DNA from 2 places in the Pseudoalteromonas sp. NZS100_1 genome. Region 2 is predicted to be linked to the other one. Evidence: predicted binding sites of a transcription regulator. Region 2 holds the regulator's gene; the other holds the start of a gene.

Region 1 (7,428 bases), on a different contig from region 2:
AAATAATTACACTCAACCTACCGCAATTCAGATTAAAACTATTCCGCCTATTTTAGCCGGAAGTGATGTAATGGGCAGCGCGCAAACAGGTACGGGTAAAACTGCCGCCTTTGTTTTACCTTTATTACATAAGCTTTTAAATACCCCTAAAAAAGATGAGCAAGGCCTTGCACGTGTAGTCATTTTAACGCCAACCCGTGAGCTTGCTCAGCAAGTATTTGCAAGCTTTGAAAAGTACGCACAAGGCACTAATATCAATGGCGCTTTAGCCTATGGTGGCGCAAGTATTGGCCCTCAAATAAAAGCACTTAAAACAGCGCAAGTTATAGTGGCAACACCTGGGCGTTTGCTTGATCATATAGTTAAAGGCAGTGTGGTACTTTCAAGTGTAGACTCCTTAGTGTTTGACGAAGCTGACCGCATGCTTGATATGGGCTTTATTGATGAAATAAGACGCATATTGCGCCATATTCCAGGCGATCGCCAAACTTTACTATTTTCAGCTACGTTTGATGACAGCGTGTTTGAACTCAGTAAAAAGTTACTTAAAAACCCAGAACTAATTGAAGTTGATAAACGTAACTCAGCCGCGGTTGAAGTAGAGCAAGTTATTTACGCTGTAGATGAGGATCGTAAGCGCGAACTTGTATCGCACATGATTGGTATGAAAAACTGGCGCCAAGTGCTTATTTTTACTCGCACAAAACAAATGGCTGATCAGCTTGCTAAAGAAATGTGTAAAGACGGTTTAAAAACCGAATCAATCCATGGTGACAAATCGCAAGGCGCACGCGACCGTGCATTGCAAAACTTTAAAGAAGGTATTACACGCGTACTTGTTGCAACCGATGTAGCTGCGCGTGGTTTAGATATTTCTACACTTAGATACGTAATTAACTTTGAACTACCGTACATTGCCGAGGATTACGTGCACCGTATTGGCCGTACAGGTCGTGCTGGCGAACAAGGACTTGCTATGTCGCTGGTAAGTCTTGATGAGCAATGGCTGCTAGAAGAAATTGAAGTACTACTCGATACGCGTTTAACGCCGCAGTGGTTAGAAGGTTACGAGCCAGATCCTAATAAAAAGCCAAAAGATAATCGTAAAAATACTAACAAGTCGCGAAAAGATCGCGATAAAAAACGCATCACTGGTAAAAGAGAGCCAAGCAGACGTCGTAAATAATAGCTTTTACTTTGCTTTTTTGCCTATACTGGAGCTACTAAATAGCCGAGGTAAAGCAATGTTTGAAATTGATCAATGGGCATTTTCTGGTATTGATGGCCAAATATCTTTGCATAAATGGCAAAAAACAATCGACCTTATAACGGGGCTTTTTTCAGCCCCGTCTGGTTATATAGTTCAGGCAACAAGCAAAGGCTATCGCGTTGTTATTAGAAGTAACGAAGGTGGCTCTAACTTTGAGACCAATCCTATACTTCCTCCTCAAACACCTCTGTTTTGTCGGTACGTTGCTGAAACTAAAAATATTTTATATGTTAATGATGCAAGCAATAACGATGCATGGAACACCCTACCAGAAGTAGTTGAAGATGGTGTTGAATCCTACCTAGGTTTACCTATTCATTGGCCTGAAGGCGAAGTATTTGGCACGCTATGCTTAAAAGACACTCAGAAAACAAGCTATACCGATGAATATTTTGAACTCATAGAACAACTACGTGATTTGATTGAAGACGACCTAGCGCTTGTGTATAGCTATGAGCAAATGCGCGAAATAGCCATGTTAGACTCATTAACAAATATTTATAATCGCCGAGCACTTAACTTATTAGCCCAGCAAAAACTTAACTTAGCGCTACGTTTAGGCTTTGACGTGTGTTGTTTGTTTATTGATATAAACGACTTTAAAAAATTAAACGACACCTGCGGACATGAAGTGGGCGACAAAGCCTTAATTATATTGGCAGATACGCTAAAAACGCATTTAAGAGATGCTGATATAGTAGGGCGCTTAGGTGGCGATGAGTTTGTTGCAGTAATGCAAGTAAGCGATAAAAGCAAGATTAACTACATCATGGATAAAATTTCGACTGAGTATTCAAAAGTCTTACTCAAAGAAGACGTTTGCGATTTATCGCTTAGTATTGGTTATAGTTTTACTAATAAACAAAAGCAGCCCTTTGAAGCGCTATTAAATGATGCAGACCAGGCAATGTATAAAAACAAACAAGCGTACAAGCTCGCTAAAAAAGCCGCAGAATAGAAAATGTAATTATTTAACCCCTACACATTTAATTGTTATATTAGATTAAAGTGATTTAATATGAATTGATGTTTAAGGGTTTATTTTTTAGTGTGTAATTTGAGAGCCTATAGTAGCTAAAAGCTATTACTTATAAGGATGTAATATGACAGACATAGATAAAAAAAAGGTATGCGGCATTGTAATGCCAATATCTAGCACTGATGATTGTAATGAAACACATTGGTCAGAAGTGCTAAATATACTCTCTGACGCGATAGATGAAGCCGGTTTTGAAGGGAATTTAGTTAGTAACGCTGATGATGTTGGTATTATCCACAAAAGAATTATTCAGAATCTCTACGATAATCCAATAGTAGTCTGCGATGTAAGCTGTAAAAACCCAAATGTAATGTTTGAGCTGGGTTTGCGTTTAGCTTTCGATAAACCAACTATTATAATTAAAGATGACGAGACCTCTTACTCTTTTGATACCTCTGCAATTGAGCATTTAGAATACCCTCGAGATCTCAGGTTTAGTCAAGTTGTCGAATTTAAAAAGAAACTGGCAGATAAAATATCTGCTACATATAAAAAATCTACAACAGATAGTAATTATACGACTTTCTTGAAACATTTTGGTGAGTTTAAAGTCGCTAAAATTGATCAAAAAGAGGTTTCTGGACAGGAATATATACTTGAAGAGTTAAAAACTCTTAGGCGGTCAATAAACCGTCTGGATAGATCTGGAGGTTTTAGTAAGTACGAAAGGAATAATCAAGATTCAGATATAGATATTTGTTTAGGGCATCGCGACAGTTCAGATATTAAAGCATATGTGAGTACATTGGTAGACCATCCCGGTTTAAAAAATGTAGGTATGGTTGAGGTTAGTGACGAACACTATCATTTAGTTGCGAATGTAAAAAATGATTTTTCTGTAGAAGCAGCCCAAGATGCAATTGAAAGTCTTGTTGGTAAGAAAATGATGCGTAATCGTACTAAAAATACTTCCGTTCGAGGTAAATTACACGGAACTCCAAGGATCTAAGCCTTACTTTTTTCGGTTCTAGCTTTATACATAAAAAAGCAAGCCATTAGGCTTGCCAAGAAGGGTGTGAATTTTTTTAAGCCCTAAGCTATTAGCTTTTCAGCTAGATTTAATTCCATTGTTGCCTTTAATAAACGGTATAAGTTAATTGACGCGTCAATTTCTTCTTTACGGTTTGTTAAGCTTTCAATATTTAATCCCAGCGGCACATCTAAATGCGCACAGCTTTTAATTATTAAGTCGAGGTTTTCGCGGCAAATACGCACTGATTCGCTTAATGTATTGTCTGCATCAAGCATGCGCCATTTTGTAGCTTCTGGCACTGAAATACCCAACCACTTCATAAAGTCTAAGGTTTTTTCGCCGCCGCACGGGGTAAACGTTAATATAATACGTTGTGGTGTAATATCTTGTGCTTTACATGTACGCGCGTAACTAGTAATTAGCTCTATAGTCGCTTGTGCGTCGTAAACAGCTTGCGATATAAAAAACTGACAACCTTGTGCTGTTTTTTCTATTAATCGTTCGTGCTCATTTCGTTTGCTTAAATGGCGCTCAGCAATAGTAACGCCACCTAAAAAGAAATCATCTGATTGCTCAGCCAATGCTTTATATGCATCTGGCAGGCTTAACTTTATATCGCCTACCGATGACGGGCTACCTACTAAAACTACATTTTGTAAATCGTAGTCGTTTTTAGTTTCACTTAACCAATCTTTAAATTCGCCCACGCCACGCTGCGCCACACTTTTATAAGTAATTACATCTTGTGCAGATAAATTACGAATTAAATGGCTGTATTCACGCGGATCAACGGTTTGTTTAAACGCAAATGGACGATCTTGATTTGTACGACTGCTTTCGTCTTGAATGTCGTAAATTATTACACCGTCGTATTCAATTTCGTGTAAGCGACCCAATAGCTTCTCTGCAATGATTTTTAATTGCGCTTTATCGGTGCCAATTTTAGGCGGCGTAGTACCAATAAGATAAACACCTTGTTTGGTGTCCTCTATTTTCTCTTTTAATGATAAAGCCATAATCCTCATTCCAGCCAAGTGCGTGTTGATGGATTTAATATAACAGCCATTTAGACGTCTAGATAGATTTATTTAATGAAAGTTTTTCAACTTAGATGAGGAATATTCATACTGATAATTTAATAAACTGGCTGATTGACACAGTTGTTTACATAAAAAATGGGCTAAAGCTCTTACATTTACTAGCTTTAAGGCATAATCGAATGTGAGTTAGTGTTAAATCTAACAATAAATTTGCTCAATTTAAAAAGGGACAACAATGAAATTTAAATTATTAGCAACCAGCTTAGCGGTATCGCTGGCGTTAACCGGTTGCGCAATGCAGCAAAACCAAAGCACGCAAACAACAGCACAACAAGAACAAGTAAATAAAGCTGATGACCGTGTTTTCTCGCAAGATTATTTAATTGAAGAGCTAGAAAACGGCTTACGTGTCATGGTTGTTAAAACCGACTACCCTGATGTAGTGTCGCTGCAAATTCCGGTATCGGTTGGGTCGCGTAACGAAGTTGAAGAGGGCAAAACAGGCTTTGCTCACTTTTTTGAACACATGATGTTTAAAGGCTCACAAAAATACCCTGAAGATGTGTACTCAGACATATTAAAAAATTCAGGTGTTGATAACCGTGCTTATACAACAAACGATTACACAAATTACCATTTAAACTTTTCAAAGCAGCATCTTGATAAAGTACTTGAGCTTGAAGCTGATATTTTTCAAAACTTAACCTACACCGAAGAGCAATTTAGAACCGAAGCACAAACGGTAAAAGGTGAGTACTTAAAAAACAACGCGAGCCCAATTCGTAAATTATTAAGCGCTGTACGCGAAGAGGCGTTTGATAAGCACACGTATAAACACACCACTATGGGCTTTTTTAAAGACATAGAAGCTATGCCTGATCAAATGGCCTATGGTAAAGAATTTTTTGCTAAGTTTTATAAGCCTGAGTATGTGTCACTTGTTATTGTGGGCGATGTAGACCCGCAAGCAACAATGGCAATGGTTAAAAAGCATTGGGGCAGCTGGAAAAAGGGTAACTATATTGCTGACATTAAAGCAGAGCCTGTGCAACAAGCACCAAAATATTTGCACCAGCAAGATGAAGCGCTACCAGGGCATTGGTTGCTTGTATCGTACAAAGGCGCTGCGTGGGAGCCTGCTAAAAAAGACAGAGCAGCACTTGATTTAATCTCACAACTTTATTTTTCAAATAATTCAGATTTATATCAAGAGCTAGTGGTCGACAAACAAATTGCCAGCCAAATGTTTACCTATAACCCAGAAACTAAAGATCCGGGTTTATTACACGTATTTGTTAAGGTAGAAAACGCAGACGATTTAGCCACTGCGCGCGATGCCATTAACCGCACTTATGCAAAAGCACGTACAGAGCTTGTTGATGAGCAAAAGCTAAGTGATTTAAAATCGAATCTTAAATATAGCTTTATTAATGGCTTAGATTCATCGCAAGCGATTGCATCAACCCTTGCTAGCTACATGCATTTTGAGCGCGATCCTGAGGTTATAAACCAGTTGTATAAATCGGCAGATAACATCACCAGCGCAGATATTAAAGCCGTTGCTAATAAATACTTTACCGATAATGCACGTACCACATTAACTATGTCGGCACTTGATAAAGCCCCAGGGTTTGAGCAAGAAGTTGATTTAAATGCGCTTACTGCAAAGCTTGAACAAGCACCTGCTGCACCTGTATTTAAAGTGCTTGATAAAACCAATAGCTCGCCATTAATTGATGTTAACTTTTTATTCAATACCGGTGCGGCTGCCGACTCACAAGGCAAAAAAGGCGTTGCTGCGTTAACTGCGGCTATGCTTGCACAAGGCGGTTCGCAGGCGACAAGCTATAAAGATATTCAAAAAGCACTTTATCCGCTAGCGGGTAGCTTTGGTTATCAAATAGATAAAGAAATGCTGTCGTTCCAAGGGCGTATTCATAAAGATAATGCGGTGCAGTGGTATGCACTTGTGAGCGATCAATTACTAAACCCAGGCTTTAGAGAGGATGACTTTAAACGCCTCAAAAAAGAAATGATCGACGGTATTAAGTCAGGCTTAAAAGCATCTAACGATGAAGAGCTAGGTAAAGAAGTACTATACAGTGCGCTTTACAAAAATCACCCTTATGAAAGCTACAACTACGGTGATATTTCTGATTTAGAAGCGTTGACGCTGGATGATGTTAAAGCGTTTTATAACAGCGAGCTTACGCAATCTAAACTCACGGTTGGCTTAATTGGGGCTGTGCCTGCAAAACTTAAAGCTAAAATGATGAGCGATTTTGCAACGCTACCAAAAGGTGAGCAAAGCCGTTTAAGTATTCCTGATGCACCAGCGCTTAAAGGTCATCATGCAACTATTGTAGAAAAGTCGGCGCAATCGACTGCGGTATCGTTTGGTTTTCCTATTGATACAATAAGAAGTAGCGAAGACTGGACAGCACTTTGGCTTGTGCGTTCGTACTTTGGTGAGCACCGTAGTTCTAACAGCTTTTTGTATGAGCGCATTCGTGAAACCCGCGGCATGAACTACGGCGATTACGCATACATTGAATACTTTCCACGTGGTATGTTTCAAACCAAGCCTGATGCAAACCTAGGGCGCTCTGAGCAAATATTTCAAGTGTGGTTACGCCCACTTCGCTCTAATAACGATGCGCACTTTGCAACTCGTACGGCTTTATTTGAGCTAGATAAGCTAATTAAAAATGGTATGAGCGAAGATGACTTTGAAGCCACGCGTAACTTTTTAATTAACTTTGTACCGCAAATGGTTGCAAGTCAAAACCGCCAATTAGGTTACGCACTTGATAGCGAATTTTACAACACAGATAGCTTTGTAAGTTACGTAACTAACAAACTTAAAACGCTAAGCGTTGCTGATGTAAATCGCGTTATTAAAGAAAACCTACAAACAGACAACGTTCAATATGTGTTTATAACCGCAGACGGCGCTGATATGCAAAAACGTTTAGCGTCTGAGCAAACATCACCAATGGTTTACAATACCGATAAACCTGCCGAATTAGTGGCTGAAGATAAAGTAATTGCTGATTACAAATTAGCAATTCCTGCAAAAAATATTGAAGTGATGAAAGTTGATAAA
Region 2 (7,428 bases):
CAAAACAACCGCTACTTTTTTTTGATTACCAAAAGGTACCAAAACTCGCATGCCAGGTAGTAAGGGAATTGATAAGCCACTGAGCTGTTCTTCTATTTTATAATCAAAGGTGCGTGGAAGCGGGACTTTAATAGCAACTTCAACAAAACTCATAACAACTCAACCCGTAAAATTAATGCTGTAATGTACTAAAAATAACGCTAAAAACCTACTAGCAATAGTGCTTGAGAAAGAGATTGTTCACTTTTTTGGCAAAAATATAAATAAATACTTGTGTGGGGGGAGGTTGTTGGATAAAATCCGCCACCAACAAATTTGTTTTAACGACGTATGGTGCCAAACTCCGGGTTTGGAGAGCGATGCGGCCTTAACTAGAGGTTCCTATGAAAGAAGGTATTCACCCTAAGTACGAAGTAATTTCTGCAACATGTTCATGTGGAAATAAATTCGAAACTAGCTCAACTCTTTGTAAAGACATTCACTTAGACGTATGTTCTGCGTGTCACCCGTTTTACACTGGTAAGCAAAAAGTTTTAGACACTGGCGGACGTGTTGATCGCTTCAACAAGCGCTTTGGTGCACTTGCCAGCAAGAAGTAATTATTGCTGTTTAGTTAAAAAAAGCACCTTAGGGTGCTTTTTTTGTGCCTAAAATTTGTTATTTATTATCTTAAACTAACCTACATAAATCTTTGAGCAATTTAACGAATTAAATTGCACTATAACGTCGTTAAAAAATTTTTATTTAGAACAACTAGATACAAAAATTTTTGCCTAGTTCTAGCGTAATTTTCTTAACGTTAAATAGACCCCATATATAAGCAGATTGGTATTATTTCGTTGATTTTAACTATCCCCTCCTTTTGCATAACTATTTCCTATTCTTATTCTGAGTATGCATAATCCTTTACAGACAAATCGATAGATATTCTCTATATTTTAAATAGTACAATTTTTAACTAGGTTGATAAAAGTATCTAACGTGGGCTTATCTGTTTTTAAAGTAGGGTAGTAGGCTGTTATTCTAAGTTTATGCTGATACTTTAAGTATACATTTTATAAGATTTTGATAGGCATAAAAGCACCTTAAAACTTACTTTTTAGGTGAATTTTTATTTATTAAATGTTGATATAATCCTGCAAAGTTACTGAAAAACCTCTTAAAATTATAGGATATAGCATATAACAGGATAGACCTGATATTGCTTGGAATTTAAAAATAATAAGGGTATCGTACCCCAAGACTCCATCTCTCACTTTAACTTAAATTGCAGGATACCATCGCGTTATGTCTGACTTTCGTGAACAAGCACTACATTACCACTCACATCCCGTACCAGGTAAAATTAGCATTGAGCTTACAAAACCAGCTGAAACGGCTCATGATCTTGCACTTGCGTATAGCCCAGGTGTTGCCGAACCTGTACGTGAAATAGCTGCAGATCCTGCAAATGCTTATAAATATACGGGTAAAGGTAACATGGTTGCGGTTATTACTAATGGTACTGCAATTCTAGGCCTTGGTAATTTAGGTCCTTTAGCGTCTAAGCCTGTAATGGAAGGTAAAGCGCTATTGTTTAAACGTTTTGCAGGGCTTGATTCTATCGATATTGAAGTTAAGCACAAAACAACAGAAGACTTTATTAATACGGTTGCCAATATTGCCGACACATTCGGTGGTATTAACCTTGAAGATATTAAAGCACCAGAGTGTTTTGAAATTGAAAAAGCATTAATAGAGCGTTGTAGCATTCCTGTTTTTCATGATGATCAACACGGTACTGCCATTGTAACGGCTGCTGGTATGTTAAATGCGCTAGAAGTACAAGGTAAGTCAATTGAAGATGCAATTATTGTATGTTTAGGTGCAGGCGCTGCCGCTGTTGCGTGTATGGAGCTGTTAATTAAGTGTGGTGCACTGCGTGAACACATTTATATGCTTGACCGCAAAGGTGTTATTCATACCCGCCGCGATGACTTAAATGAATATAAACAGCTTTTTGCTAACAATACCGATAAGCGTACATTGCAAGATGTAATTGCAGATGCTGATGTGTTTGTGGGTGTTTCTGGTCCTAACTTATTAGCGGCTGAAGATTTAAAGCTAATGGCTGCAAAACCAGTTGTGTTTGCATGTTCAAACCCAGATCCTGAGATTGATCCTGCACTTGCGCACGGCGCACGCAACGATTTAATCATGGCAACAGGGCGCTCTGATTACCCTAACCAAGTTAATAATGTTTTATGTTTCCCGTTTATTTTCCGTGGTGCACTTGATGTACGTGCAAGTGCTATTAACGATGAAATGAAAATTGCTGCAGTAGATGCTATTCGAAGTATTGCCAAAGAGCCAGTACCTGCAGAAGTTTTAAAAGCCGCTGGAGTAGATAAACTAGAATTTGGTGCGCAGTATATTATTCCAAAACCAATGGATCCACGTTTACTGCCGCGTATAGCAAGAGCTGTTGCACTTGCTGCTATTGAGTCAGGTGTTGCACAAATTGAGCTACCTGAAAACTATATGCAGTAAATCTATACAGTAGAGCTATGCAATAAAATTTAGACATAAAAAAACCTCAGTAATTACTGAGGTTTTTTTGTCTTTGTAATATTTATTCTTCGTTTAAAACGGGTACTTCTAGACCCATTTCTTGCATTATTTTTTTAACTTCTTCTGGTACTTTTTCGGCGTTATCTTTACGTAAGTCATCGTCATTTGGTAAAGGTTGGCCAGTAAAAGCATGCAAAAATGCCTCACATAGCAATTCACTATTTGTAGCATGGCGAAGGTTATTGATTTGACGACGTGTACGTTCGTCAGTTAATACCTTTAATACATTTAGCGGGATCGAAACGGTGATCTTTTTAACTTGCTCTGATTTTTTACCGTGTTCTGCGTATGGGTGAATATACTCACCATTCCATTTAGCCATAAGATGTATCGTTGCCTCAGATTATTAATTTCTCACACGGTATAAAAAGCGTGTAAATATGCGTGAAATTCTATCGATTTAAAAAAGATAGTCAAATAATAGATACCGATCTATCTTAATAAGCCTATTGTAGGTGTAAAGATAAGCACACTTTTGTGAGCTAAAATGTGTTATTCGCAGAAGCCCCTTCTACTTTTAGCCATCTAGAGCTTTAAAATACTTTGACTTATCAAAACGGATAACTTACTCTTTTAGACGTCTAAACATCCAAATTAATCAGGTGACGAATATGAGCGAAAAAAACAAAGCGACCATTGCTGTACGTAACGGCGTTGATGCTGATAAACATCATGGTGCGGTGGTACCGCCAATTTATTTATCGACTACTTATTCGTTTGCCGACTTTGATACTAAGCGTGAGTATGATTATGGTCGTAGCGGTAATCCTAATCGTGATATTTTAGCTGAGACGCTTGCTAAGCTTGAAGGTGGCGCTCGTGGCATAATTACAGCTACAGGCATGGCTGCCGTGCATTTAGCTACTCAGCTACTTAATAGTGACGATACGTTAGTAATTCCACATGATTGTTATGGTGGCAGCTATCGTTTATTTACATCTTTACAAAAACGCGGACTACTAAAGCTCGAAATATTAGATTTAACAAAAGAAGAAAGCCTTCAACAAATTTTAGTAATTAAACCTAAGCTTATTTGGATAGAAACCCCAAGTAACCCAGTACTTCGTTTAACAGATATTAAAGCGGTGACCGATGTTGCAAAGCAATGCGGTGCATTGGTGGCTGCAGATAACACGTTTTTGTCGCCTGCTTTACAAAATCCTCTTAAGTTTGGTGTAGATATTGTGGTGCATTCAACCACTAAATACATTAACGGACACTCAGATGTAGTAGGCGGCGCTGTTATTGCCGCAACACAAGAGTTAGGCGATGAGCTTGCTTGGTGGGCTAATAACATTGGTATTACGGGTGCGCCTTTTGATAGCTATTTAACGCTTCGTGGTTTACGTACTTTAAATGTGCGCCTAAGGCAGCATCAAGAAAATGCACTGGCAATAGCTAAGTATCTTGAAAGCTCTGAATATGTAAGCCAAGTTTACTACCCAGGTCTTGAGTCACATCCTCAACATGAGCTGGCTAAAGCACAGCAACTTGGTTTTGGTGGCATGGTGAGTTTTGATATTAAAGGCGATATAAACGACGCTGCGGCATTTTTAACTAGCCTTAAAACGTTTAGTTTAGCTGAGTCACTAGGTGGCGTAGAGAGCTTAATTTGTCACCCTGCAACTATGACGCACGCAGGTATGGAGGCAACAGCACGTTTAGAAGCGGGTGTGGGCGATACGCTTATTCGTATTTCGGTAGGTATTGAAGATATACACGATTTAGTCGCTGATTTTGAACGAGTGTTTGAACTTGTAAAACCAGGGCAAAATAAAAATGTTGGCCGTGTAGGCAAAGGAGCAGGCACTCCTGGTGGTAACGTTAAATTAAGTGCAGCCCGTCCGGCGCTTTGGTAAGTAATACCAATCCGCAATAATACCTAATCAATTTGAGGGATTAAACCGCACGCTAACTTCGTTAAAAATTTCTCATATAGAACAACTAAACAACGAAATTTTTGCCTTGTTATCGACACGGTTTTCTTATCCTCAAAATAGACAACTTAATTAAGCGAATTGGTATAAATATGGTCAATTGTGTACATAAATTTGGTGGTTCAAGCTTAAGCTCAAGTGAGCGCTATCAAAGCGTAGCTAAAATAATTATTGGGCATACTCAGACGGGCGACTGTGTTGTGGTATCGGCTGCGGGTAAGACAACCGATACGCTAGTATTACTTTGGCAAAGCTATCAAAAACAAGATACTCAAGCAGTCGCTGATATTTTACTGCAGTTAAATAACCATCAAAGTGATTTAATAGAGCAGCTATTAGAAGCCGATTTAAAACGAAGTGCACTTAAAACACTAAGTATCGAACTTAGCTATATTGCAGAACTTGCTCAAGCTGAGCAGCTAAAAGAGGCTGCATTGCTTGCACATGGCGAACTGTGGTCAGCACGTTTACTCGCTACTTATTTACAGCAGCTAAATATTGAGGCATGCGCTCAAGATGCACGTACTCTTTTTACCTTAAATGATGGCGAATTAATGCATGCGCAAAATGCGCAGCAATGTGGGCAGTTAATTTTGCCTAATAAAATAAATATTGTTACTGGGTTTATTGCCGCAGATATCAAAGGCGAGACAGTAACGCTTGGCCGAAATGGCAGTGACTACAGTGCAACACTACTTGCAAATTATTGCCATGCTAAGCAAGTATGTATTTGGACTGATACACAGGGGGTGTATAGCACTGATCCTCGCAAGGTACAAAAAGCGATTAAGTACGGCAAAATTTGCCGTGGACAGGCTAATTTATTAGCTCGTTTGGGTAACCCTGTATTACATGCAAAAACACTATCGCCACTTAAAAACACAGATATTAAGCTAGCTGTTCGCAGTAGTTTTGACGTACAAGCAAGTCCAACAGATATAGTAAAAGAAGGTTCAGCGAAGAAAAAGCGCTTTATAACCACGTTGCAAAATGTTGACCTATTAATGGTTGAAGGGTTAAGTGAAGGTGAGGTTGCAAGTGTTAGTCAGCTTATTCAGCATAGCCTTCATCACTTTAACCATAATGGTGAAGTGTATTTAGTAGTACCGGCTGCACAAACATATCAAGTTATTAATTACTTTGCGGGTAGGGCAAATATTAGCGAGTCAAATTTAAACGGTTGTGCAATTGTAGCGCTTGAGCAAGACGTTAATACATTAAGCTTACAAGCATTAGATTTATTAAAACTCCACAGCATAAAACCTCGTTTTGTCCATCAAGATACTGGCTATGCTTTATTGCTTACCGATCAATTTATAGATAGTGATATACAAAGTGACTTACACGATAAGCTAATTAATAAAGGCCAAGAAATCGCAATTATAGTTGCGGGGCTTGGTAACGTTGGCGACGTTTTCATTAAACAGTTATCGGCACAATTTGAGCGTTTATCGGATGACTTTAGTATTAAATTAGTCGGTCTAATTCGCTCTAAAAAAATGCTGTTTAATGCAAGTGGTATTAATACACAGCAATGGAAAACTCAATGGCAGCATGAGGCAAATAGCTATCAATCTGCAGATTTACTGAATGCTATAAATGAGCTCGATTACGAGCATAAAATTGTAATTGATATTACCGCAAGTGAACAATTTAGCTTGTTATATCCAGACTTTGTAGATAGAAACTGTCATTTAATTAGTGCTAATAAATACGCTGGAACAGCACCTACTACTTGGTATAAAGCACTTCGTAGTAATATTAAAGAACGTAATTTACATTGGCGATATAACACCAGTGTAGGCGCTGGCTTACCTATTAACTTTGCTTTGGCTGATTTGCAAAATAGTGGCGATAAAATAACACGTATAGAAGGTGTTTTCTCAGGCACGCTTTCGTGGTTATGCAGTAAATATGATGGAACAAGGCCATTTTCTGAGTTGCTACTGGAAGCTCAGAAAATGGGATTCACAGAGCCAGACCCTCGCGAAGATTTATCTGGGCGAGATATGCAGCGTAAGCTACTTATTTTAGCTCGAGAGCTAGGTGTTGAGCTTGAACTTGACGATATTAGCTTATCGGCATTGATGCCAGATGAACTTGCGCTGGGAAGTTGGGATGACTTTTTAAATAAAAAAGCACAGCTAGACGCGTTCATCGAAGAGCATGCAGTGACAGCAAAGTCTAAAAATTTAGTACTTAGATATACGGGCTTGTTAGAAATCACACAAGGTGAAGTAATTGCTAAAGTGGGAATAGCGTATGTGCCTAATGGCGATGCATTAGCAAACCTTACACCTGGCGATAATATTTTTGTAATTAATAGCAAATGGTATAGCGATAACGCATTAGTGATTCAGGGGCCAGGAGCGGGTAGAGAAGTGACCGCCGCGGGTGTGCACTCTGATTTATATTGGCTTGTTCAAAACTTAAAATAAACCTCTGGTTTAAACAAAAACGGCAGCTTAAATAAGCTGCCGTTTTTGTATTACATACATATTATTAAAATAGCTCTTCTTCTGTTTTAGTGTCTTCTTCAAATATATCGTTAGGCTGAGATAGCACATACTTTGTAGGTGCAGTACCTTTTTCAAAATATTCAAATCGACTCGTGTAATCATTTTTATGGCTAAGTAAGCCGGTAGCTAAATCAATACGAATAGAAACAAGTCCCTCAGGCGGCTCAATTGGGGCTTCAGGCTTGCCTTCAAGTGCCGCTTTCATAAATTCAACCCATGCTGGCTGCGCGGTTTTAGCGCCAGATTCCGCACCTGATATTTGGCTGCTATCTAGGTTGTTGTTATATGTAGAGCGACCAAGAGCGTTGCCCGGATTATCAAAGCCAACCCAAACTGAGGTCATCACATTACTATTAAAACCG

What was found. The regulator MetJ, encoded in region 2, represses methionine synthesis genes. The targets are predictions, from matches to a motif close to TAGACGTCTAGACGTCTA.
Positions count from the first base shown of each region.
Region 1: a site for MetJ is predicted at 4,342-4,359, ahead of I6F66_RS04775 (methylenetetrahydrofolate reductase). Genes of this name have one in related genera too.

Region 1 is NZ_JADYXN010000004.1:222,284-229,711, forward strand. Features, by position in the region: gene I6F66_RS04760 (DEAD/DEAH box helicase) at 1-1,186, shown strand, start outside; gene I6F66_RS04765 (sensor domain-containing diguanylate cyclase) at 1,245-2,228, shown strand; gene I6F66_RS04770 (hypothetical protein) at 2,374-3,258, shown strand; gene I6F66_RS04775 (methylenetetrahydrofolate reductase) at 3,342-4,298, opposite strand; gene I6F66_RS04780 (pitrilysin family protein) at 4,558-7,428, shown strand, end outside.
Region 2 is NZ_JADYXN010000006.1:142,559-149,986, reverse strand. Features, by position in the region: gene priA (primosomal protein N') at 1-153, opposite strand, end outside; gene rpmE (50S ribosomal protein L31) at 384-599, shown strand; gene I6F66_RS06295 (malic enzyme-like NAD(P)-binding protein) at 1,288-2,529, shown strand; gene metJ (met regulon transcriptional regulator MetJ) at 2,612-2,932, opposite strand; gene metB (cystathionine gamma-synthase) at 3,222-4,469, shown strand; gene metL (bifunctional aspartate kinase/homoserine dehydrogenase II) at 4,640-6,985, shown strand; gene I6F66_RS06275 (penicillin-binding protein 1A) at 7,050-7,428, opposite strand, start outside.